Regions from separate parts of the Janibacter limosus genome, predicted to be linked through region 1. Evidence: riboswitches for the same ligand, from Rfam matches in the RefSeq annotation. Region 1 holds a riboswitch; each other region holds the start of a gene.

Region 1 (7,418 bases):
CTGAACCTCGATTCCCTGGTCGTCGAGCGCCCGCAGGACGATGCGTCCGCGGCTGGGGCTGACCTGCGCCTCGCCGAAGGCGGTCTGCAGCTGATCGCTGGTGATGGATCCGGTCGTGTGGCCCACTCGGACCAGCTCCTGGAGCGATGGGTGCGAGAACTCCTTGGGAAGGGAGCCCTGCGCCCCTTCGGACCGTGGGGACACAGCAGTCACCAACAACCTTTCGTCACGGGGGATGTCGCCGGGTGATCGATGAGGTTGGCGTGAGAGCCTCATCGACCCGACTCGCCCGGACGTTGTGCGTTGGGCTCAGCACCATTATAAAACGAGTCTGCCCCGAACGCCGCAGCGGGCGCCCCGAAGGGCGCCCGCTGGTGGTCGATCGGGAGATCAGCGCGCCTTGACGGCGAGCACGTCGCAGGGTGCGTCGAGCAGCACCCGCTGCGCGTTGGAGCCCAGGATCAGCTTGCCCACCGGCGTCCGCTTGCGCAGACCGATGATGATCAGGCTGGCGTCGGTCTCCTCGGCGACCACGATGAGGTCCTCTGCCGGCTCCTTGCCGCGGACGAGTCCGCGGACCTCGCCCTCGACGCCCGCCTCCTCGAGACGGCTGCGCACCTGCTTGAGGTCATCTTCGTTCTTGCGGGCGCTGTCGCCGCTCAGGCTGGTGCCCCCTCGGTCGGAGTGGATGACGACGAGGTTGTCCTTGCGCAGGCGGCACTCCTCGAAGGCTCGCTCGAGCGCGGCCTCGCCTTCCTTGGTGGACACGTATCCCACGACGATCGTCATCGTTGCTCCTCGGCAGATCTACTGGTGCGGATGGACCTGCGCCAGACGCTACACCGCGCCGGCGTGACCTGTCTCACTCCGTGCTCGTCGTGTCGTGCGCGCTTGCGCCCGAGACGACCTCGCGCAGGAGCGTGGCCACCTGATCGGTCTCGGTGAGGAAGCCGTCGTGCCCGACGATCGAGCTGATCGTCGCGAGCTCGGACTCGGGGTGCGCCAGCGCCACCTCCCGCGACAACCGCGGCGGGTAGAGCCGGTCGGAGTCGACGGGGACGAGTACCAGACGACCGGCGAAGGGGGCCAGTGCCGCGGACAGCCCGCCGCGTCCTCGACCGATGTCGTGGGAGTTCATCGCCTCGGACAGCACGATGTAGGAGTTGGCGTCGAAGCGTCCGGCGAGCTTGCTGCCGTGGTGGTCCATGTAGCTCTCGATCGTGTAGCGCGGCCGGCCGCTCTCCCCCGGCGCCTCGTCCTGCGCGTCGCGGCCGAAGCGCTCGTGCAGCTCGAGCTCGCTGCGGTAGGTGACGTGCGCGATGCGCCGCGCGATCCCGAGCCCGACCTCGGGGCCCTGCGCGTTGTCGTAGTAGTCGCCACCGGCGAACCACGGGTCGTTCTGGATCGCGAGGATCTGGGCCTGGCTCCAGGCGATCTGCTCTGCCGTCGCGTAGCCGCTCGAGGCCAGCGCCACGGCGGTGCGCACCCGGTCGGGGAAGGACGCGACCCACTCGAGCGTGCGCATGCCCCCCATCGACCCGCCGACCACGGTGTGCCACCGGTCGATCCCGAGGGCATCGGCCAGTCGCGCCTCGGCGGCGACCTGGTCACGGATGGTGACGCGGGGAAAGCGGCTGCCCCAGGGGCGACCATCGGCGGCGAGGGTGCCGGGACCCGTGCTGCCCTGGCAGCCGCCGAGGACGTTGACCGCGACGACGAAGTGCTCGTCGGTGTCGAGCAGGGCGCCGGGTCCGACGAGGTCCGGCCACCATCCGGCCGTGGGGTGGCCCGGACCGGTGGGGCCGACGACGTGGCTGTCGCCGGTGAGGGCGTGCTCGACGAGGATGGCGTTGTCCCGGGCCGGGTTGAGCTCGCCCCAGGTCTCGTAGGCGAGCACGACGTCGGGCAGGTGGTCCCCGGACTCGAGGGTGAGGTCACCGATCGCGTGGAAGATGCGGTCGCCCGGCGGGTCGCCGTCGCGCCACAGCGCGGTGCCCGTGGGGGGTGTGGTGGTAACACTCATCAGGATGACTCCCGGCTCGCCTTGCCACATCACTGCGATGCAGCCTGGTCATCACCCGGGGCACCCCGTCGCGAGGAGGGTTGCCGGCCAGCGAGCCGGGGCTTGACGCTGGCGCTCATGACCTGCCGACCATGCTAGCCGCAGGAGCGACCCGCGATCGAGCCCGGGTCCGGTGTGCGGACGGCCTCGCGCAGCCGTCCCGGTCGTCTCAGGCGGCCGGGTCCGGCACGGCCGCGAGCCCGGTCCGCTCCCACGGACGCACTCCCTCGGACAGCAGGCTGAGCAGCAGGTCCGCCAGGCTGTGCCCGGGGTCGACCTCGAGCGCGCGCTCCAGGCAGGTCCCCGCGACGGTGCCGTCACCGGTCCACCACGCGAGGAGTGCCGTGATGGTCAGGAGCGAGGGGGTCAGCTCCAGGGGCACGAGTCGCGTCAGCTCCCCCAGGCGCAGCCGCACGGCCATCAGGTCGTCCTGGTGCCCACTGCGGGCCGCGTCCACCCCCTCTGTCCAGGCGCACCGGGTGCTGGCGTGGCGGGCCCTGGTGATGTGGGGGGCGGAGAGGGCTGCCCACGAGATGGTGCCGGGGCACAGGACGGCCAGGAGCGCGTCGCGCCAGTCGACGTCGAGCACCGACGTGGCCAGGAGGTGCAGCTCGTCGTCGGTCAGGTCGGCCACGGCGAGCGCGCCGGCGGACGGATCCAGCACCCTCCCCCAGACCTGCGTGACCGCCTTGTCGTCCGGTGCACCGGACGTGCGCCCGGCCGCGGCCACGGCTGCGGCCCGGTGCTCGTCGCGCGCCGGCAGCGCGCCCCTGATCAGGTGGTCGCGGCTCGGCAGGGGGTAGACCCCCGCGTGGACGAAGGGGGCGACGGCCGGGACGTCCTCCGGCGGCGGCAGCGGACGCACGATCGTGGGCCCGCGCTGACCGGTGAGGTGACCGTGGCCGTCCCTGACGACGAGCTGGAGACCGACCTCGACGGCGACCTCGTCGGCGGCGGCCACGAGTGCCTCGACGAGGGGCGCGGACTCCCGGGCGTCGTCCTCGAAGGCGATGAGCATGATGCTCGTCGCGCCCTCGCGCACGGCGACCGACAGTGCGTGGCGGGCGACGGCGAGCCCGTCATGCGGGTCGTCGGGCAGGTCGTGGCGCTGCAGCATGCCGAACCGCGACTCCTGCATCACGACCAGGACGACGGACGGGCCCGGGTGGTACCCGAGCTGGTACGGGAGCAGGACGGCGAGCTCGAGCGGGTTGCGTGGTCTGGCGAAGGTTGTCATGCATCGAATCTGGCCCCTGCCGAGGTGCTCGGCAGGGGCCAGGACGATGGTGTGGACGTGCCGTGAGGGCGCCCTGGGCCTGTGGATCAGTCGGGCACGACGTACGACGGGACGGTCTGCTCCCTCGGGCCGTGGGCCGACGACTGCCGCGGCTGCTCCGCGGCCGAGGGGGTCCACTCCTCACGCGCTGTCATCCCCTGCTCCCAGGCGATGAAGTCCTCGGTCTCGCGCACGAGCGTGGCCGCGACCCACCCCATGACCATCACGTCGTCGACGAGACCGAGCACGAGGAAGAGTCCCTCCGGCACGACGTCGATCGGCGAGACGATGTAGCCGACTCCGGCGAGCAGCATGAGCAGGCGGCCGGAGGACAGGCCGGGGTACTCCCCCGAGCGGACGGCGCGGATCATCCGCGGCACGGCGCGCAGGCGCTGCCACAGGCTGGGCCCACCGGGGCGGGCAGCCGTGCGGACGGCCGACGCGAGGTGGGCGGCGTTGCGGACGCGGCGAGTGGCCATGGGATCTCCTGGTGCTCGGGCGCTCCCGGTCCGGGCGCGCTCCCGCAGGATCCAACGTAGCGCGCCCGTCCCGGATTCCCCGCCCTCGGCAGGGGCCGCGCTCACTCCCGCGGCGAGACCCTCTCGTCGAGCGCCCCGTGGGTCACCCGGGCGTCGGCCCGGCCCACCCAGAAGTCGGCACCCTGGATGTCGAGGTCCCGCGGGTCGAACTGCGGGTCGAGGCCCTGCTTCTTCTGCGCTCGGTAGTCCTTGAGCGCCTTGAGTGCCGGGACCTGCAGGGCGAGGATCCCCACGATGTTCAGCCAGGCCATCGTGCCCACGCCGATGTCGCCGAGACCCCACGCGGATCCGGCCGTGGTCACCGCGCCATAGGCCACCGAGCACAGGATGAGCAGCTGGAGACCGCGGATCATCCCGCGGCGCACGACGCCGCTGCTGATCTTGCGGGTCAGGTACGACAGGTTGACCTCGGCCATGTAGTAGTACGCGATCATCGTGGTGAAGGCGAAGAAGGCCAGCGCCAGCGCCACGAAGCTCGACCCCAGCCCGGGCGCCAGGGTGTCGAAGCCGGCCTGGACGAAGCCGGGCCCCGGCTCGACATCGGTCCCGATCTTGCCGACGTAGTGCGTCGCGCTGCCGAACTCCTCGTTCTTGAAGACGGTGTACATGTCGGTCGAGAGGATGATGAAGGCCGTTGCGGTGCAGACGAAGAGCGTGTCGATGTACACCGAGAAGGCCTGCACGAAGCCCTGCTTGGCCGGGTGCGAGACCTCGGCCGCCGCTGCGTGGTGCGGACCGGTGCCCTGACCCGCCTCGTTGGAGTAGATGCCGCGCTGCACGCCCCACTTGATGGCCAGCCCGATGATCGCGCCGTACACCGCGTGGGTGCCGAAGGCGCCGGCGAAGATCTCACCGAAGACCTGACCGATCTGATCGAAGTTGAGGAAGAACACGACCAAGGACGCGAGGATGTACAGGATCGCCATCGGGGGCACGACGAGGGCGGCGAAGGTCGCGATGCGCTTGACGCCGCCGACGACGATGAAGGACATCGCGATGACGATGCCGATCGCGGTCACCCAGGTGGGCAGACCCCACGCGGAGTTCATCGCCGACGCCATGCCGTTGGCCTGCACGCCCGGGAGGAAGAAGCTCATCGCAAAGACGGTGACGACGGCGAAGGCGATCGCGTAGACGAGCGAGAAGGTCTTCGCCTTGTGCGCGTAGGCCTTCTCGAAGTAGTACGCCGGACCACCGCGGTACTCACCGGTGTCGGGGTCCTGCTCCTTGTAGATCTGGCCCAGGGTGCACTCGACGAAGGACGTGGCGGCACCGAGCAGCGCGACCGTCCACATCCAGAAGACGGCGCCCGCGCCACCGAAGGCGATGGCCGTCGCGACGCCGCCGATGTTGCCCATGCCGACGCGGTTGGCGAGCGACATCATCAGGGACTGGAAGGACGAGGTGCCGTTCACCGACTTCTCCCCGTCCCGCAGCTGGGCGATCATGTCGGGCAACGAGACCTGGACGGCCCTGGTGCGGACGGTGAAGTACAGACCGGCCAACAGGCACAGCCCGACCAGGGGGATCGACCAGACCACCCCGTTGGTGGCGTCGACGAGCTCGGCGAAGGACATGGAACAACTCACTCTCAGGGGCTATGTCAGGACAAACCACGGGGACGCTACCGCAGCAGCGTCCCCGTGTCAGCGCGAAAACTCGCGCGGCGTCCTGATGAGCGGCCTCAGGCCCCCGGTGTGCTCGCGATCGCCCGCGGGAACTCCGAGCGCACGTGCTGCGCGAGCTGGCGCATCAGCCACACGTCCATCCCGGCGCCCACGGCACCGCCGACGACGGGGACGGCCTTGCCGAAGCGGGCGAAGACGCCCTTGCCGGCCGAGGAGAGGATCCGGAAGCCGACGGCCTTGTTGACGACCATGAGGGCGGGACCGGGCAGTCGCTGGGCGGCCAGCCCGGCCAGTCGCCCGGTGGGCGCGACCATGCCGGCCTTGGCGAGCAGGTCCTGGGCGTCGGCACCGACGAGGCTGAGCAGCACCGCGGACCGGATCTCGGGCTGCTTGAGGTCATAACCGCGCAGGGCGGCGACGGCCGCCGACATGCGCGTGGCGAGGACGTAGAAGCCGAGCACATTGGCCGGCAGCGCGACGATCATCGTCGCGAAGCCACCGAGGTTGGTGACGAAGCCGGCCGCGCCCGCCAGCTTGAGGTGGTCGGCGATGACCTCGTCGACGGCCTTGTCCACGTCACCGGCGTGCTTGGCGCGCGCCGTGTCCGCGACCTTGGTCGCGGAGTCGAAGGGCCCGCGGCCGTCGATGCCGGTGTCCAGCAGGTTTTCGACGAGCTTGAGCGACGACGACGCGAGCGCTCCCTCGTTCTTGGGGTCCTTGGCCTGCTCCAAGGCGGTGCGCGTGTCCTTGACCTGCTTCTTGCGGCCGAATCCGAGACGGTCGGAGATGAATCCCATGCGATGTCCTCTCTCCAGGTGCAGTGGTGGTCCTGCCGGGCATCCTGCCACGGGTAGCCTCACGCATCGTGGGTGCAGCCGAGCCGGGAGCCGTCGTCGTCGGGGTCGACGGTGTGGGTGCCGTGCTGCCCTCGCAGGGCCCCGCGGTGCTGGCGCGGGACCTCCCTTCGCTCGTGGCCGCCCTCTCCCCAGGGACCCGGTATGTCACCTGGTCGGCGGCGTCGGTCGCTCCCCTGATCGCCGCCGGCGCGGTCCTCGATCGCACCTGGGACGTCGCGGAGGTCCACCGGCTCGTCCACGGGGGCTGGGCGGCGGGGCCGGAGCGGGCCTGGTCAGCCGTCCACGGTCTCGACGCGTCAGCCGCACCGACCGCGCCGAGCGGCGACCTCTTCGACCTCCTCGCGGACGAGGTGCCGCGCGAGCAGCTGGTCCTCGACGACGGTTACCTGCGCGCCGATGCCGTCACGGGTGCCTGGCTGACGACGCCGCAGCGGTGCGCGGCCTTCGCGGAGGCGGCCCGGCAGGTCGCCACCGCACAGCACGAAGGGATGACCGCCCGCGGTCCTCGCGTGCTCGCCACCGCGCACGCCGAGTCGGCCGCGGCGGTGCTGTGCGTCGAGCTCGAGCAGGGTGGCCTGCCCATCGACCGCGCGACCGCGCGGGCACTCGTCGCCGACGCGGCCGGCGCCGAGCCGCACACGCTCGAGGAGGAGCTGGCCGCCCGGGTGACCCGCGACGCCCCGGTCCTCGCGGCACTGCCCGGGACCGGTCACGTCGACCTGCGCAACCCCGCCCAGGTCAAGGCGATGCTCGCTCGGGCCGGCATCGACGTGCCCTCCACGCGCAAGTGGGTCCTGGAGGCGCACGTCGCCACCCACCCCGTCGTCCCGGCCCTGCTCGAGTGGCGCAAGCGTGAGCGGATCGCGACGACCTACGGCTGGCGGTGGCTGCGCGAGCACGTGGGCAGCGACGACCGGCTGCGCGGGGCGTGGGCCGCCTGCGACGGCGCGGCGGGACGGATGACCGCCCAGGCGGGCCTGCACAACCTCCCGGCAGAGCTGCGGCCCGCGGTCGCCGCGGACGACGGCCACGTCCTCGTGCGGGCCGACCTCGGGC
Region 2 (7,418 bases), 1.6 Mb from region 1:
GGCACGCTCGGCGCCGGCACGGTCCGGGCCGGCGACCGCCTGACACTGCTGGACCACGGACGCGCTCGTGAGGTGAGCGTGCGCGGCTTGCACAGCCAGGACTCCGCTCGCGAGGAGGTCGGACCGGTCTCTCGGGTCGCGGTCAACCTGCGCCGGGTCGAGTCCGACGAGGTCGGCCGTTCGCTCGCGCTGCTCACGCCGGGAGCCTTCGAGCTGGCATCGGTCATCGACGTCGCGTTGACCGAGGTGGCCGTCACCGAATCCGCGCATCTGCCTCGGCAGATGCAGGGTGAGGGTGACCACGACAGGGGCGTCGACCGGGCAACGCTGCACGTCGGGTCGCTCGACATCGCCGTCCACGTGCGTCCGCTCGCGGACGGGCTGGCCCGCCTCTCAGCCGACGTCGACCTGCCGTGGCGGGTCGGCGACCGGGCGATCCTGCGCGACGCGGGCAGCCGCCGACTGTGGGCGGTGCGGGTCCTCGACGTCGACCCGCTCCCGCTGACCCGCCGCGGAGCCGCGGGACGCAGGGGGCAGGCCCTCACCGCTGCCGGCCCCTCCCCCGAGGCCCTGGCCGGGGTCCGCCTGACCTCCCGCGCGGCCGACCACGCAGGGGTGCTCGATCGGCTGGGCCTCGAGGCACCGAGCAGCGCTGTGCAGCACGGCGACTGGTGGATCGACCCCGACGCTCTGCAGCTGTGGCGCGACCGTCTGGCCAAGGCGGTCCGGGCGCGTCACGCGTCCGATGCGCTGAGCGCCGGCCTGCCTCTGGCGGAGGCCGCACGCTCCCTGGGTCTGCCCACACACCTGCCGACCGCCCTAGGTCAGGCACTCGTGCCGACGCTGGCAGCGGAGGTCGAGCTGACCGTCACCGACGGCCGGGTCCACGACGCTGCGGCAGCCGGCCTCGGACCCGCGGAGGCGGGGATCGCGGCTCTCGAGGAGAGGTTGCGGGGCACCCCCTTCGTCGCGGCGGATCGGGGTGAGCTCGCCGACCTCGGGCTGGGTACCGCGGAGCTGGCTGCCGCCGAGCGGCTCGGTCGGGTCATGCGGCTGCCCGACGAGGTCGTGCTGCTGCCCGACGCCCCGGCTCGGGCGATGCGCGTGCTCGCGGGGCTGGAGCAACCCTTCACCCTCAGCCAGGCGCGGCAGGCGCTCGGGACCACGCGACGCGTCGCGGTACCCCTGCTGGAGCACCTCGACGCGCGAGGGTGGACCCGGAGGGTCGACGGCACGCTCCGCGAGGTCGCCCGCTGACGACGAACCCCCACAGGCAGGGCCTGCAGGGGTTCGCGGTCGGATGCAGATCGCTCAGGCAGCGACCTCGAGGCTCGTGGTCACCGGCACGCCGTTCGTCAGGTTGTCGAGCACCGGGCAGTGGGCGGCGACCGCCTGCTCGAGACGCCGGTACTCGGCCTCGCTCTCGGGACCGGAGACCTTAATGCCCAGCTCGATGCCCTGGAACCCCGGTCGCACCGAGTCGTCCGTGCCGAGGAAGCCGGCGAGGTCGAGGTCGCCACGCAGGTCGACGTCGATCGTGTCGACCGTGAGGCCGAGCTTGTCGGCCCAGACCTGGTAGCTGATGACGGTGCAGGAGGCGAGCGCAGCGAGCAGGTGCTCGACCGGGTTGGCGCCCTTGTCGGTGCCGCCCAGGGCCGGTGGCTCGTCGATCGTGTAGCTGAACTGGCGGCTGGTGAGGGTCACCTCGGTCCCGGTGACGAGCGAGCCCTGGGTGGTGACCTCGAGCAGGGTGGTGGGGACAGCAGTTGCAGTCATGGATGGCTCCTGAAGATCAAGGGCTCTGGCGAACCCGCGCTTGGCGCGGCCGGTCGGCCGACGCCCTGGTCGTCACCCGGGGCACCCCACCGAGGGTGGAGGGTTGCCGCCCAGCAAGCCGGGGCTTCGCGCTGGGACTCATGACCTACACATAAGATGACACACAGCCACCCATAACGTCCAGTTATGTATCAATGGGCGGGACGGGCTGCTTCAGGTCCACGGTGAAGAGCGGCAGGAAGAGCTGCGCGAGGGGGCCGATCGCCAGGGCGTAGATGACGGTGCCCAGACCGACGACGCCTCCGAGCAGCCAGCCGACGACGACCACCGCGACCTCGAGGCCGGTGCGCACCACCCGGATCGAGCGACCACTGACCCGGGCCAGCCCGGTCATCAGCCCGTCGCGGGGGCCGGGGCCGAACTGCGAGCCGATGTACATGCCGGTCGCGACCCCGTTGAGCACGATCCCGCCGAGGGTGAGCACGAGCCGCCAGGCGATGTGCTCCGGCGGGTCGATCAGCGACAGGACGATGTCGGCCGACGGACCGATGAGCAGGGCGTTGCCGATCGTGCCGACACCGGGCTTCTGCCGCAGCGGGATCCAGCCCAGCAGCACGAGCAGCGAGACGCAGATGACGATCGTGCCGAAGCTCAGCGGGATGTGGTGGGAGACGCCGACGTGCAGGACGTCCCACGGGATCTGCCCGAGCGTCCCGCGGATGACCATGGCCATCGACCCGCCGTAGAGGAAGAGCCCGACGAGCAGGAGAGGGAGGCGGATCGTCAGCCTGCCGGCCCTCAGCTGATCGATGGGGCCGATGTCGGCCAGTGCCCGGTTGCGTGGCTGGGTGGGTCGTGCAGCATTCTTCGTCACGAGGTCACCTTGCACCTGCAAGGCCGAGGGTGTCGACCTGGCGCTCCAGGATCGCGGCGAGGAGTCGGTCCGCCGGCGCCACCAGTGGCAGGTTCAGTCCCCGATGAGCTTCTTCCCGCGAGCGACGACCTTCCTGTCCGGGGCGTAGACGACGGCCGTGTCCTTGCCCTCGTAGTCGAACTGGTTGAGGAAGTAGCGGATCGCGTTGATCCGCCCCCGCTTCTTGTCATTGGACTTGATGACGATCCAGGGCGCGTGCCGGGTGTCCGTCCGCTCGAACATCGCCTCCTTGGCCGCCGTGTACTCGTCCCACTTGTCGAGGCTCTCGAGGTCCATCGGGGAGAGCTTCCACCGACGCACGGGGTCGATCTGGCGGATCGCGAAGCGGGTGCGCTGCTCCTGCTGGGTCACCGAGAACCACAGCTTCGTCACGTGGACACCGGCGTCGGAGAGCATCCGCTCCACCTTGGGCGCCTGGTCGATGAAGCCCTCGTACTGCTCATCGGAGCAGAAGCCCATGACCCGCTCGACCCCGGCGCGGTTGTACCAGGACCGGTCGAAGAGGACGATCTCGCCGCTCGTGGGCAGGTACCGGAGGTAGCGCTGGAAATACCACTGCCCTTCCTCGCGCTCGCTCGGCTTCGTCAGGGCGACCACGCGCGCACCGCGCGGGTTGAGGTGCTCCGTGAAGCGCTTGATGGTCCCGCCCTTGCCCGCGGCGTCACGTCCCTCGAAGAGGACGACGAACTTCCGCCCGGTGTCCTGCGCCCAGTACTGGAACTTCAGCAGCTCGATCTGGAGCAGGTACTTCTCGACGTCGTAGTCGTTGCGGGTCATCAGCTCGTCGTAGGGGTAGTTCTCCCGCCAGGTCTCGACCGCCTTGCCATCGGGCGCGATGAGCATGGGGTCATCGCCCTGGTCGTCGCGGACGGTGTAGCCCTCGACCATCAGCTGGTCGATGTACTCGCGGAGGTTCTGCTTCTGCATGAGGTGTTCTTACCACCCCGAGATGACGAGCAGGTGGACAGCGACACCGGGCCGTGCCAAGAGGACACTGGACCCATGAGCAAGAGGACGAAGGGGGGCGGCGCCACCCCTGCGACGCGGGCGCTGGTGGCGGCCGGGGTGGAGTTCACCGAGCACCCCTACGAGCACGACCCGGCGGCACCGTCGTACGGGCTCGAGGCGGCCGAGGCGATCGGCGCACCTCCGGAGCGGGTCTTCAAGACGCTGCTCGCCCAGACCGACCTGCCCCGCGACCACGGCCTCCTCGTCGGCATCGTGCCCGTCACCGGGCAGCTCGACCTCAAAGCCCTCGCGGCGGCAGTCGGGGCCAAGAAGGCGAGCATGGCCGACCCGGCACTCGGGGAGAAGACAACCGGATATGTCGTCGGCGGCATCAGCCCCATCGGTCAGAAGCGTTCGCTGACAACGGTCCTCGACTCCTCGGCGCTGGAGCACGCGACGGTCTTCGTCAGCGGGGGGCGACGCGGACTCGATCTGGAGCTGCTCCCTTCGGACCTGGTGGCGGTCACCTCTGCGACGGTGGCCGCCATCGCCAAGGACTGAGGCACGACCGCGAGTCGTACTGGAGTTCAGTCCCCGTGCCCGGCGTCGTTGTGCGGGGTTGGCCGACGACATACCGTCAGCCAACCCTGCACAACGACGCCAACCCTGCACAAGGACGCCGGGTCAGCGCCCGAGCGGGTCGACCTGACTCACGCAGCCGACGGGCAGGTCGCCGCCGTAGACATGGGGGAAGAGCTCGTCGCCACCGACGACCGCCGGCTCGTACCGCACGTCGAGGCCGTGGGTGGCGAGCGCCTGCTCGTCGAGGGTCAGGACGAGCAGGGGCTCGGTCACATCCGCGTAGAAGCGACCCGCGACTGCGTCCCGCTGCTGCTCGGACCCGCTGCAGTGCATGAAGCCCTCCTCCGCAATCAGCCGACCGCGAGTGGAGATCGGGTAGGTGCCGGCGGCCTGAGCGGCCTGCCAGTCGGACTCGAGGGCGATGTGCTGGAGGGTCATGGGTCCATGGTGCCCCTCACATCTTGACGCCGATGTACTTCGTCTCGAGGAACTCCTCGATGCCGGTCATGCCCCCTTCGCGGCCGAGGCCGGACTCCTTGATCCCGCCGAAGGGAGCGGCGGGGTTGGACACGACGCCCTGGTTGAGGCCGACCATCCCGGCCTCGAGCGCCTCGCTGACCCGCAGTCCGCGGTCGAGACCCTGGGTGAAGACGTACGAGATCAGGCCGAAGGGAGTGTCGTTGGCCAGCGCGATCGCCTCCTCCTCGGTGTCGAACTCGGTGATCGCCGCGACCGGACCGAAGATCTCGGCCTCACCCATCTGCGCATCCGCCGGCACGCCCGTCAGGACCGTCGCGGGATAGAAGAAGCCCTCGCGATCGACCGGCTCCCCGCCGAGGGTTGCCGTGGCTCCCCTGCCCACCGCGTCGCGGACGAGCTCGTCGACCTTGTCGACCGCCTTCTGGTTGACCAGCGGCCCGACGACGACGCCCTCCTCGACGCCACGGCCCATGGGCAGCGCGCCCATCCGCTCGGCGAGCCGCTCGCCGAACTCCTTTGCGACAGAACGCTGCACGAGGATCCGGTTGGCGGCGGTGCAGGCCTGGCCGATGTTGCGCATCTTGGCCGCCATCGCGCCCTCGACCGCCACGTCCATGTCGGCGTCGTCGAAGACGATGAAGGGGGCATTGCCCCCGAGCTCCATCGAGGTGCGCATGACCGTCTTGGCGGCCAGCTCCAGCAGGTGCTTGCCGACCGGCGTCGACCCGGTGAAGGAGAGCTTGCGCGAGCGCGGGTCGAGGATCATCGGCGCCATGACGTCGTCGCTCCTGCTCGTCGTCACGACGTTGACCACGCCCGCGGGCAGGCCCGCGCGCACGAGGATGTCGGCGAGCGCGAGCGTGGACAGCGGGGTCTCGGCGGCGGGCTTGATGACCGAGGTGCAGCCGGCGGCGATGGCCGGGCCGATCTTGCGCGTGCCCATGGCCATCGGGAAGTTCCACGGGGTGATGAAGACGCATGGGCCGACCGGCTGCTTGGCGACGAGGAAGCGCGAGCCCCCGGCCGGGGCGGTCATGAAGCCACCGTCGATGCGCACGGCCTCCTCGGCGAACCAGCGGAAGAACTCGGCGGCGTAGGCGATCTCCCCCTTCGCCTCCGCCAGCGGCTTGCCCATCTCGAGGGTCATGATCAGCGCGAGCCGGTCGACGTCGGCGAGCATGAGGTCGCGGGCCCGGATGAGGATCTCGCTGCGCTCCCGCGGCGGCGTCCTGGCCCAGTCCGCCTGGGCCGCAGCGGCGGCGTCCAGCGCGGCGGCCGCCTCGTCGGGGTCGGCGTCGGCGATCTCGCACAGAGGCTGCCCGGTCGAGGGGTCGACGACCGGCATCGTCGCCGCAGTGGTGCGCCACTCCCCCCCGATGAAGAGACCCGTCGGCACCGAGGCGATGGCCTCGCGCTCCTGCTCGCGGGTGACCTCTGCCGTATCCGTCGTGGTCATGGGTGACTCCTTCGTCAGCGTCCTTGCCGTCCCCCTCACCGTAGACGTATTGTCAACAATCAGACGAACAACTCGGAGGTTCTGATGACAGCGTTGTCCCCCCTGCTCAAGCAGGCCACCCCCGTCACGATCGACCATGCCCTCGGCAGTGAGATCTTCGACGTCGATGGCAACCGCCACCTCGACTTCACCGCCGGCATCGGCGTCGTGAGCACGGGCCACTGCCACCCCAAGGTGGTCGCCGCCGCGCAGGAGCAGATCGGCAAGCTCATCCACGGTCAGTACACGACCGTCATGCACAAGCCCCTCCTCGCGCTGGTCGAGCGACTCAACGGCGTCCTGCCCGAGCACCTCGATTCGCTCTTCTTCGCCAACTCCGGCAGCGAGGCGCTGGAGGCCTCCCTGCGCCTCTCCCGCCAGGCGACCGGTCGGCCCAATGTCATCGTCTTCCACGGCGGCTTCCACGGTCGGACGGTCGCGACCGCGACGATGACGACCTCCGGCACCCGCTTCTCGGCCGGCTTCTCACCCCTCATGGGCGGGGTGCACGTCGCGCCCTTCCCCAATGCCTACCGCTACGGCTGGAGCGAGGAGGAGGCCACCGCCTTCGCCCTCAGGGAGCTCGACTTCATCCTCGCAACGCTCACCTCGCCGCAGGAGACCGCCGCCTTCATCGTCGAGCCCGTGCTGGGCGAAGGGGGGTACGTCCCGGGCAACACCGCCTTCTTCCAGGGTCTGCGCGAGCGCGCGGACAAGCACGGCATCCTCCTGGTGATGGACGAGGTCCAAACCGGCTTCGGCCGCACCGGCAAGATGTTCGGTCACCAGCACTTCGACGTGCAGCCCGACATCATCACGCTGGCCAAGGGGATCGCCTCCGGCTTCCCCATCTCGGGCATCGCCGCCTCGCAGGAGCTGATGAGCAAGGCGTGGCCCGGCTCGCAGGGTGGCACCTACGGCGCCAACGCGGTGGCCTGCGCTGCCGCTGTCGCCACCCTCGACGTCATCGAGGAGGAGGGCCTGGTCGCCAACTCCGCCGAGCGCGGCGCCCAGCTGCTCGAGGGCGCGAAGGCCGCCGCCGCCCTTCGAGACGGTCGCGGGGCGACCTCCTCAGGGAACGGGACCATCGGTGACGTGCGGGGCCTCGGCCTGCTCGTGGGCAGCGAGTTCACCGCCGCCGACGGGACCCCGGACAGCGCACGGGCCGCGAAGGCCCAGCAGCTCGCCGCGACCAAGGGTCTG
Region 3 (7,418 bases), 960 kb from region 1:
CTCATCCTCCCGCCGCTGCTCATCGCGGTCCTCCTGCTGATCAGTGGTGCCGCCAAGGTGCGTCACCCCGAGGAGACGCGCAGCGCCTTCAGCCAGCTGCGCCTGCCCGGACTGCTCACCGACAGCCCCGCCCCGCGGGTCCTGCCGTGGGCCGAGATCGTCCTGGCCCTCGCCCTGCTGGCGGTCCCGGCCCCCTTCGCCGTGGTGGTCGCGGTCGTGGCGCTGGCGCTCTTCGTCTCCTACCTCGTGGTGATCGTGCGGGCGCTGGGCTTCGGCTACCCGGTCACCTGCAGCTGCTTCGGTCGGCTGGGACTGGGCGAGGTCACCCGACGCACGGCCGTGCGCAATGTCCTGCTCGTCGTCCTGGCGCTGCTCGCCGTCTGGTCGGCCACCGCACCGGACTCCGTCGTCGTGCGGCTCGCGACGGCCCGGGCCGAGACCTGGCTGTGGCTGGCGCTCGTGGTGCTGACGGTCGCCGTGGTCGTCGTGACCTTCGGCGGGACGAAGGGAGGGCCCCTCGCGTCCCCCATCGCCACCGACGACGCTGCCGAGGGCGAGATCGTGGATTACGCCCGCCAGCCCCTGCCCTACGCCGCGCTCGAGGACGAGACCGGCCAGTCCCTGTCGCTGCGCTCCCTGGTGAGCAACGGCGCGACGATGCTCGTCTTCGTCTCCCCCGGCTGTGGGCCCTGCGCGACGCCGATCGAGCGGATCCCCGCGTGGGACGAGCTGCTCGGCCCGGTGGCGGTGCGAGCCGTCGTGTCGCTACCGCTCGAGACGACGCTGGCCGCGGTGCCGCACCTGGCCGAGCGCATCCTGCACGACCCGCAGGCGACCCTGGCGCGGATCTTCGGCATCGGCACCCCCGGCGCGGTGCTGCTGGGTGGTGACGGCCTGCTGGCAGGTGGTCCGGTGCAGGGCAGCACCGAGGTGCTGGCCTTCGTCGACGACGTGCACGCCGAGCTGGTCGAGGCGGGTGTCGTGGAGGCCGGGGAGATCAGCCCCGGTCAGTGAGCGACCAGGCGTCCTCGTCGTCGTCCTCGCTCCACTCCTCGACCACCTCGGTCCCGATCGGGTCCTCGGGGTAACGGTTGTAGGGCTGCGCGGGTGGCCCCGTGCGCACGTCGATGACTGCGGTGTCGTCGGTGACCGGCACCGGCGGTGCGGCGTCGACCGACTCGATCGGCTCGTCGTCCTCGGCCTCGGCCGTGGGCTCCTCGAGGGGCGGCGGCTCCTCCCCCTTCATCAGGGCGAGGGTGGTCGGGAGCTCCTCGGGCGTGATGAGCACGTCGCGGGCCTTGGACCCCTCGGAGGGGCCGACGACGCCGCGCGACTCGAGCAGGTCCATGAGGCGCCCGGCCTTGGCGAAGCCGACCCGCAGCTTGCGCTGGAGCATCGACGTCGAGCCGAACTGCGTCGTGACGACGAGCTCGGTCGCCTGCAGCAGCACGTCGAGGTCGTCACCGATGTCCTCGTCGATGTGCTTCTTGGGTGCCTCCACCGGGGCCACGTCCTCGCGGTAGACCGGCTTGAGCTGGCCGGTCACGTGCGCGACGACGTCCTCGATCTCGGACTCGGTGACCCATGCGCCCTGGACACGCATCGGCTTGGACTTGCCCATCGGCAGGAAGAGCGCGTCACCCTGGCCGAGCAGCTTCTCCGCGCCCGGCTGGTCGAGGACGACCCGGGAGTCGGCGAGCGAGGAGGTCGCGAAGGCCATCCGCGAGGGCACGTTGGCCTTGATCAGACCGGTCACGACGTCCACGGACGGGCGCTGGGTCGCCAGCACCAGGTGGATGCCGGCCGCACGGGCCAGCTGGGTGATGCGCACGATCGAGTCCTCGACATCGCGCGGGGCGACCATCATCAGGTCGGCGAGCTCGTCGACGATCACCAGCAGGTAGGGGTAGGGCTGGATGACCCGCTCGCTGCCCGGGATCGGCTGTACCTTGCCCGCCCGGACGGCCTTGTTGTAGTCGTCGACGTGCTTGTAGCCGGAGCTGGCGAGGTCGTCGTAGCGCATGTCCATCTCGCGCACGACCCACTGCAGCGCCTCGGCGGCCTTCTTGGCGTTGGTGATGATCGGGGTGATGAGGTGCGGGATGCCCTCGTAGGCCGTCAGCTCCACGCGCTTGGGGTCGACGAGCACCATGCGCACCTCGTCGGGCGTGGAGCGCATGAGTATCGAGGTGATCATCGAGTTGACGAAGGAGGACTTGCCCGAGCCGGTGGCGCCGGCCACGAGGAGGTGGGGCATCTTGGCCAGGTTGGCGATGACGTAGCCGCCCTCGACGTCCTTGCCGACACCCATGACCATCGGGTGCTCGTTGTTGCGCGAGACGTCCGAGCGCAGCACGTCGCCGAGGCAGACCATCTCCTTGTCGGCATTGGGGATCTCGATGCCGATGGCGGACTTGCCCGGGATCGGGCTGAGGATGCGCACGTCCGCCGAGGCGACGGCGTAGGCGATGTTCTTGGACAGCGCGGTGACCCGCTCGACCTTGACACCCGGGCCGAGCTCGACGACGTAGCGGGTGACGGTCGGTCCGCGGTGGAAGCCGGTGACGTGGGCGTCGATGCCGAACTCGTCCAGCGTGTTGGTGAGGGCCTCGACGACCTTGTCGTTGGCCGCCGAGCGCTCCTTGTGCGGAGCCCCCGGCTTGAGGTGGCTGCTGTCGGGGAGGGTGTAGGTGACGTCCCCCGCGAGGGCCAGCTGCTCGACCCGCTGCGGCAGCTGCGTCGTCGGCGGTGCCTCGAGGACCGTCTTGTCGGTCGGCTTGATCGGGGCGACGACGGGGTTCTTGGTCGGTCGCTTCTCTCCCGGGCGGGGACCGCCCGCCTCCGCCTGCGCGGTCTCGGCGCTCTCGTCGACCTCCGCGGTCGCCGCCGTGGTGGAGCCTGCGTCGGCGGCGCCGCGGCGCTTGCGGCCCCTGCCGACCGGCTGCACGACCGCGGCCTGGTCGAAGGCGGTGTCGCCGTCACGCTCGCCCGAGAGCGCGTCGTCGGCGGGGTCGATGACCCGGCGCCGGCGGGCCCGGGTGACCGCGGCCTTGGGCGCGTCCTGGCGCGCGTCGACCTCGGCCGAGGTCACGTGGCTCGGAACCTCTCCGGTGAAGGCTGCCCGCACGTAGGCCAGGCGCTGCGGGACCTCGTGCAGCGGGGTCCCCGTGAGGAGCAGGAGGCTGAAGAGCCCCAGCAGGACGAGCAGGATGGTGGCCGGCCACGGCGTGACCGCGGTGGCCAGCGGGTCGGAGGCGAGGAAGCCGAAGATGCCACCGGCGTCGCGCATCGGACCGGCGCCGTCGGGCGGCTGCGGGATGTCCTTGGCGATGTGGGTCAGCCCGGAGGCGGCGAAGAGGCCCATGATCGCGCCGAACCCCAGGCGGGCGTCGGCTGCGGAGTCGCCCTCGGAGCGGAGCAGACGCACGCCGAGGAGGAGCAGGACGATGGGCAGGGCGTAGGCCACCCGACCGAAGGTGCCGGCGAAGACGGCGTGCACGATGTCACCGAAGGTGCCCGACAGGCCCCACCACTCGCGCACGGCCACGACGAGCGCCAGCGCGAGGGCGAGGAAGCCCCACCCGTCGCGGCGGTGCTCAGGCTCGATCTGGCTGGCGCTGTGGCCGATCCGCCGCACTCCCGAGCCGGTCGCGTGGGCGACGCCCATCCAGGTCTTGTGCACCGCGGCCAGTGGCAGGGGCAGGCCGCCCCCTGAAGCCGATGAGGTGCGGGAGGCGGAGGTCTTCCCCTTGGCAGCGGTCTTGGCAGGGGCCTTGCGACCCGCTGGGCGGGTGCTGCCCTTGGGGCGCGACGAGGCGCCCTTGGTGCTGCGCGAGGTGGTCGACGGACGAGTGGCCATGTTCCGCAGGGTAGGCGAAAGCCACCCCTGACACACGCGTCACACGCGCAACAGGGCCAACCTGTGGGTATCCGTCGGCGCGCGGCTCGTGCGCCCAGTAGCGTCGCCGCATGGACCCCCGCACCCCGCTCGTCGTGCTCGCGGCGCTCGCCTGCGGTCTCGTCGGGTGGCAGTGGTTGCGCGCCGGCACCTACCGACGACCGGGCGAAGGGGGTCCCCTCCCCCGCCATCTCTGGGTCCCGGCGCTCGCTCCCTTCGTCGGGCTGGCCGTGGAGCGCTCGCTGACGGACCGCCCCTGGCCGGTGCTGCTCGCCCCCCTGACCCTCGGCCTCGTCGGCCTGGTCCTCGCGGCAGTCGACGCCGACGTCCACCGCCTGCCCAACGCGCTCACCGTGCCGCTCGTCCCGGTCGCCGCGGTCCTGCTCACCGGAGCCTCCGCCGCGACCGGCGACTGGGGTGCTCTGGCCAGGGCCACCGTCGCAGCGGTCCTGGTCGGCGGCGTGGCAATCCTCCTGGCCTTCTTCCTCCACGGCCGATCCATCGGCATGGGCGACGCCAAGCTGCTCGTCTCGATCGCCCCGACCCTGGCGTGGCTGGGGTGGGCGCAGCTCGTCGTGGGGATCTGGTTGGGCTTCGTCCTCGGCGGGATCGTCGCTCTCGCACTGCTGCTCGCCCGGCGGGCGACCCGCTCGACGCAGCTGGCCTTCGGCCCCTGGCTCGTCGCCGGCGCGGTCCTGGCCATCGCCCTGGCCTGATGTCCCACGTTGCGAGACGACCTCGGTGAGCGCTCGACAGCCCCCCGAACCGGTGCGCTACTGTCCTGACCCAAGGTCACGAGTACCAGCGACAAGCCCCGGCTAGCTGGTCGGCAACCCTCCTTCCGCGGTGGGGTGCTCCGGGTGACGACCTGGCCGGCGACGACCAGTTGCCCGGCAAGCGCGGACCCGTGGCGACGCTCGGGTCCACAGGACCCAGGAGCACTGTCATGACCGTTTCCGATGTGCACACCACCACCCTCCTGCCCGAGCTCGTCTCCGCCGGGCTGAGCTACCGCGACAAGGACGGCTCGGTCGTCGAGTACGCCCACCTCGACCACGGCGCCACCACGCCCGCCTTCGCCGCCGTCGCCCAGGAGGTGGCCGCCGCTGCGGTGACCTACTCCTCCGTGCACCGCGGCGCAGGCTTCGCCTCGCGCGTGACCAGCTCACGCTACGAGCAGGCCCGCGAGAGCGTCGCCGACTTCGTCGGGGCGCGCGAGGACGACCAGGTCGTCTTCACCCGCAACACGACCGACTCCTTCAACCTGCTGGCGCGGGCACTGCCCGAGGGGACCAAGGTCTTCGTCTTCGCCTCCGAGCACCACGCCGCGCTGCTCCCGTGGGGCGATGCGCTGCGCCTGCCGGTGCCGCACAGCCACGACGAGGCCGTCGACCTGCTCGACCAGGCCCTGCGCAACCACCCTGCCGAGCACCGACTGGTCGTCGCGACCGGCGCCTCCAATGTCACCGGTGAGCACTGGCCGATCGAGCGGCTCTCGGCGCTGGCCCGCCAGCACGGCGCCCGCTTCGCCCTCGACGCCGCCCAGGTCGCGCCCCACCGCCGGGTCGACATCGAGGCCCTCGGCATCGACTGGGTCGCCTTCAGCGGTCACAAGATCTACGCCCCCTTCGGCGCCGGGGTGCTCGTCGGCCGCAGGGACTGGCTCGACGCCGCCGACCCCTACCTCGCCGGCGGCGGCGCGTCGGCCCACGTCGGGCCCGACACGACCGAGTGGGCCTGCGGCCCGGCCCGCCACGAGGCCGGCTCCCCCAACGTCCTCGGCGCCGTCGCGCTGGCCACGGCCTGCGAGATCATCGCCGAGCACGAGCGGGCCATCGTCGACCACGAGCAGGCACTGCGCATCCGACTCCTCGCGGGCCTCGCCGGGATCGAGGGCGTGCACGTGCACACCCTCTTCGGTGGTGGGGACGGCGCTCCCGTCGCGTCGATCACCGTCGACGGGTACGACAGCGGTGAGGTCGCGCGCATCCTCGGCGACGACCACGGCATCGGCGTGCGGGACGGCAAGTTCTGCGCCCACCTGCTCGTCGACGACCTGCTCTCGGAGCACGAGCAGGACAGCGCCGTGCGGATCAGCGCCGGCCTCGGGAGCACCCCCGAGCACATCGACCGGCTCCTGGCCGCGCTGCGCGCCCTCTGACCGAGCCCTCCTCGGGCGAGGCGAAGGGAGGTCCCGGCAGGCTCCCTTCGCCTCGGCAGGAGGTACCCGCTCAGGCCTCGATGACCACCGGGATGATCATCGGGCGCCGGCGGATCTTGCCGCCCACCCAGCCACCGATGGCGCGGCGCACGACGCGCTGCAGCTGGTGGGTGTCGGTCGTGCCCTTGCTCGCGGCCTCGTCGAGGGCCGCGATGATCGTGGGCTTGACCTGGGTGAAGATCTCGTCGTCCTCGGCGAAGCCGCGGGCGGTGATCTCCGGACCGGCGATGACCTTGCCGGTCGAGGAGTCGACGACGATGGTCACGGAGATGAAGCCCTCGTCGCGCAGGATGCGGCGGTCCTTGAGCAGGTCCTCGGTGGCCCCGCCGACGCTCGAGCCGTCGACGTAGACGTAGCCGCACGGCACGGACCCGACGATCCGGGCGCGCCCGTCGACGAGGTCGGCCACGACACCGTCCTCGGCGAGCACGACATGGTCGGGGTCGACGCCGGTCTGCATCGCCAGATCGGCATTGGCGACGAGGTGGCGCCACTCGCCGTGGACCGGCATGACATTGCGCGGCTTGACGATGTTGTAGCAGTAGAGCAGCTCGCCGGCACTCGCGTGGCCCGAGACGTGCACCTTGGCGTTGCCCTTGTGGACCACGTCGGCGCCGAGCCGCATCAGGCCGTTGATGACGCGGTAGACGGCATTCTCGTTGCCGGGGATGAGGCTGGAGGCGAGCAGCACGGTGTCGCCGTCGCCGACGTCGATGCGGTGGTCGCGGTTGGCCATCCGTGACAGTGCCGCCATCGGCTCGCCCTGGCTGCCGGTGCAGATGAGCACGATCTCGTCGTCGGGGAAGGTGTCGAGCTTCTTGACGTCGACGAGCACGCCGTCGGGGACGTGGAGGTAGCCCAGGTCGGCGGCGATGCCCATGTTGCGCACCATCGAGCGTCCGACCATCGCGACCTTGCGGCCGTTGCGCTCGGCGGCGTCGAGCACCTGCTGGACGCGGTGCACGTGGCTGGAGAAGCAGGCCACGATGATCCGGCGCTGGGCCGTGCGGAAGACGGTGTCGATCGCCGGCGCGATCTCCCGCTCGGGGGTCGTGAAGCCGGGCACCTCGGCGTTGGTGGAGTCGGTGAGGAAGAGGTCGACCCCCTCCTCGCCGACCCGGGCGAAGGCGCGCAGGTCGGTCAGCCGCTTGTCCAGCGGCAGCTGGTCCATCTTGAAGTCGCCCGTGTGCAGCAGGGTCCCGCCCGCGGTGCGCACGAAGACGGCCAGGGCGTCGGGGATCGAGTGGTTGACGGCGATGAACTCGCAGTCGAAGACTCCGAAGGACTCGCGCCCGCCCT

The links. Region 1 has a riboswitch for S-adenosylmethionine ahead of metX (homoserine O-acetyltransferase MetX). Riboswitches for the same ligand answer to the same signal wherever they lie in the genome.
Region 2: it holds a riboswitch for S-adenosylmethionine, as region 1 does, so the genes downstream of both, EXU32_RS16760 (OsmC family protein) here and metX (homoserine O-acetyltransferase MetX) in region 1, are expected to answer to the same signal.
Region 3: it holds a riboswitch for S-adenosylmethionine, as region 1 does, so the genes downstream of both, EXU32_RS04380 (aminotransferase class V-fold PLP-dependent enzyme) here and metX (homoserine O-acetyltransferase MetX) in region 1, are expected to answer to the same signal.

The regions. Positions count from the first base shown of each region.
Region 1 is NZ_CP036164.1:1,858,339-1,865,756, forward strand. It holds gene EXU32_RS08895 (RNA polymerase sigma factor) at 1-213, opposite strand, end outside; gene EXU32_RS08900 (universal stress protein) at 391-789, opposite strand; gene metX (homoserine O-acetyltransferase MetX) at 863-2,023, opposite strand; SAM riboswitch class IV at 2,037-2,146, opposite strand; gene EXU32_RS08910 (DUF4192 family protein) at 2,232-3,299, opposite strand; gene EXU32_RS08915 (YkvA family protein) at 3,386-3,817, opposite strand; gene EXU32_RS08920 (alanine/glycine:cation symporter family protein) at 3,919-5,454, opposite strand; gene EXU32_RS08925 (EcsC family protein) at 5,562-6,302, opposite strand; gene EXU32_RS08930 (DNA polymerase) at 6,371-7,418, shown strand, end outside.
Region 2 is NZ_CP036164.1:3,471,897-3,479,314, reverse strand. It holds gene EXU32_RS16765 (SelB C-terminal domain-containing protein) at 1-1,257, shown strand, start outside; gene EXU32_RS16760 (OsmC family protein) at 1,312-1,776, opposite strand; SAM riboswitch class IV at 1,808-1,922, opposite strand; gene EXU32_RS16755 (YczE/YyaS/YitT family protein) at 1,961-2,650, opposite strand; gene ppk2 (polyphosphate kinase 2) at 2,744-3,637, opposite strand; gene ybaK (Cys-tRNA(Pro) deacylase) at 3,713-4,219, shown strand; gene EXU32_RS16740 (DUF952 domain-containing protein) at 4,343-4,678, opposite strand; gene EXU32_RS16735 (NAD-dependent succinate-semialdehyde dehydrogenase) at 4,695-6,176, opposite strand; gene EXU32_RS16730 (aspartate aminotransferase family protein) at 6,261-7,418, shown strand, end outside.
Region 3 is NZ_CP036164.1:898,611-906,028, reverse strand. It holds gene EXU32_RS04395 (TlpA family protein disulfide reductase) at 1-1,014, shown strand, start outside; gene EXU32_RS04390 (DNA translocase FtsK) at 998-3,859, opposite strand; gene EXU32_RS04385 (prepilin peptidase) at 3,970-4,614, shown strand; SAM riboswitch class IV at 4,689-4,804, shown strand; gene EXU32_RS04380 (aminotransferase class V-fold PLP-dependent enzyme) at 4,845-6,059, shown strand; gene EXU32_RS04375 (ribonuclease J) at 6,130-7,418, opposite strand, start outside.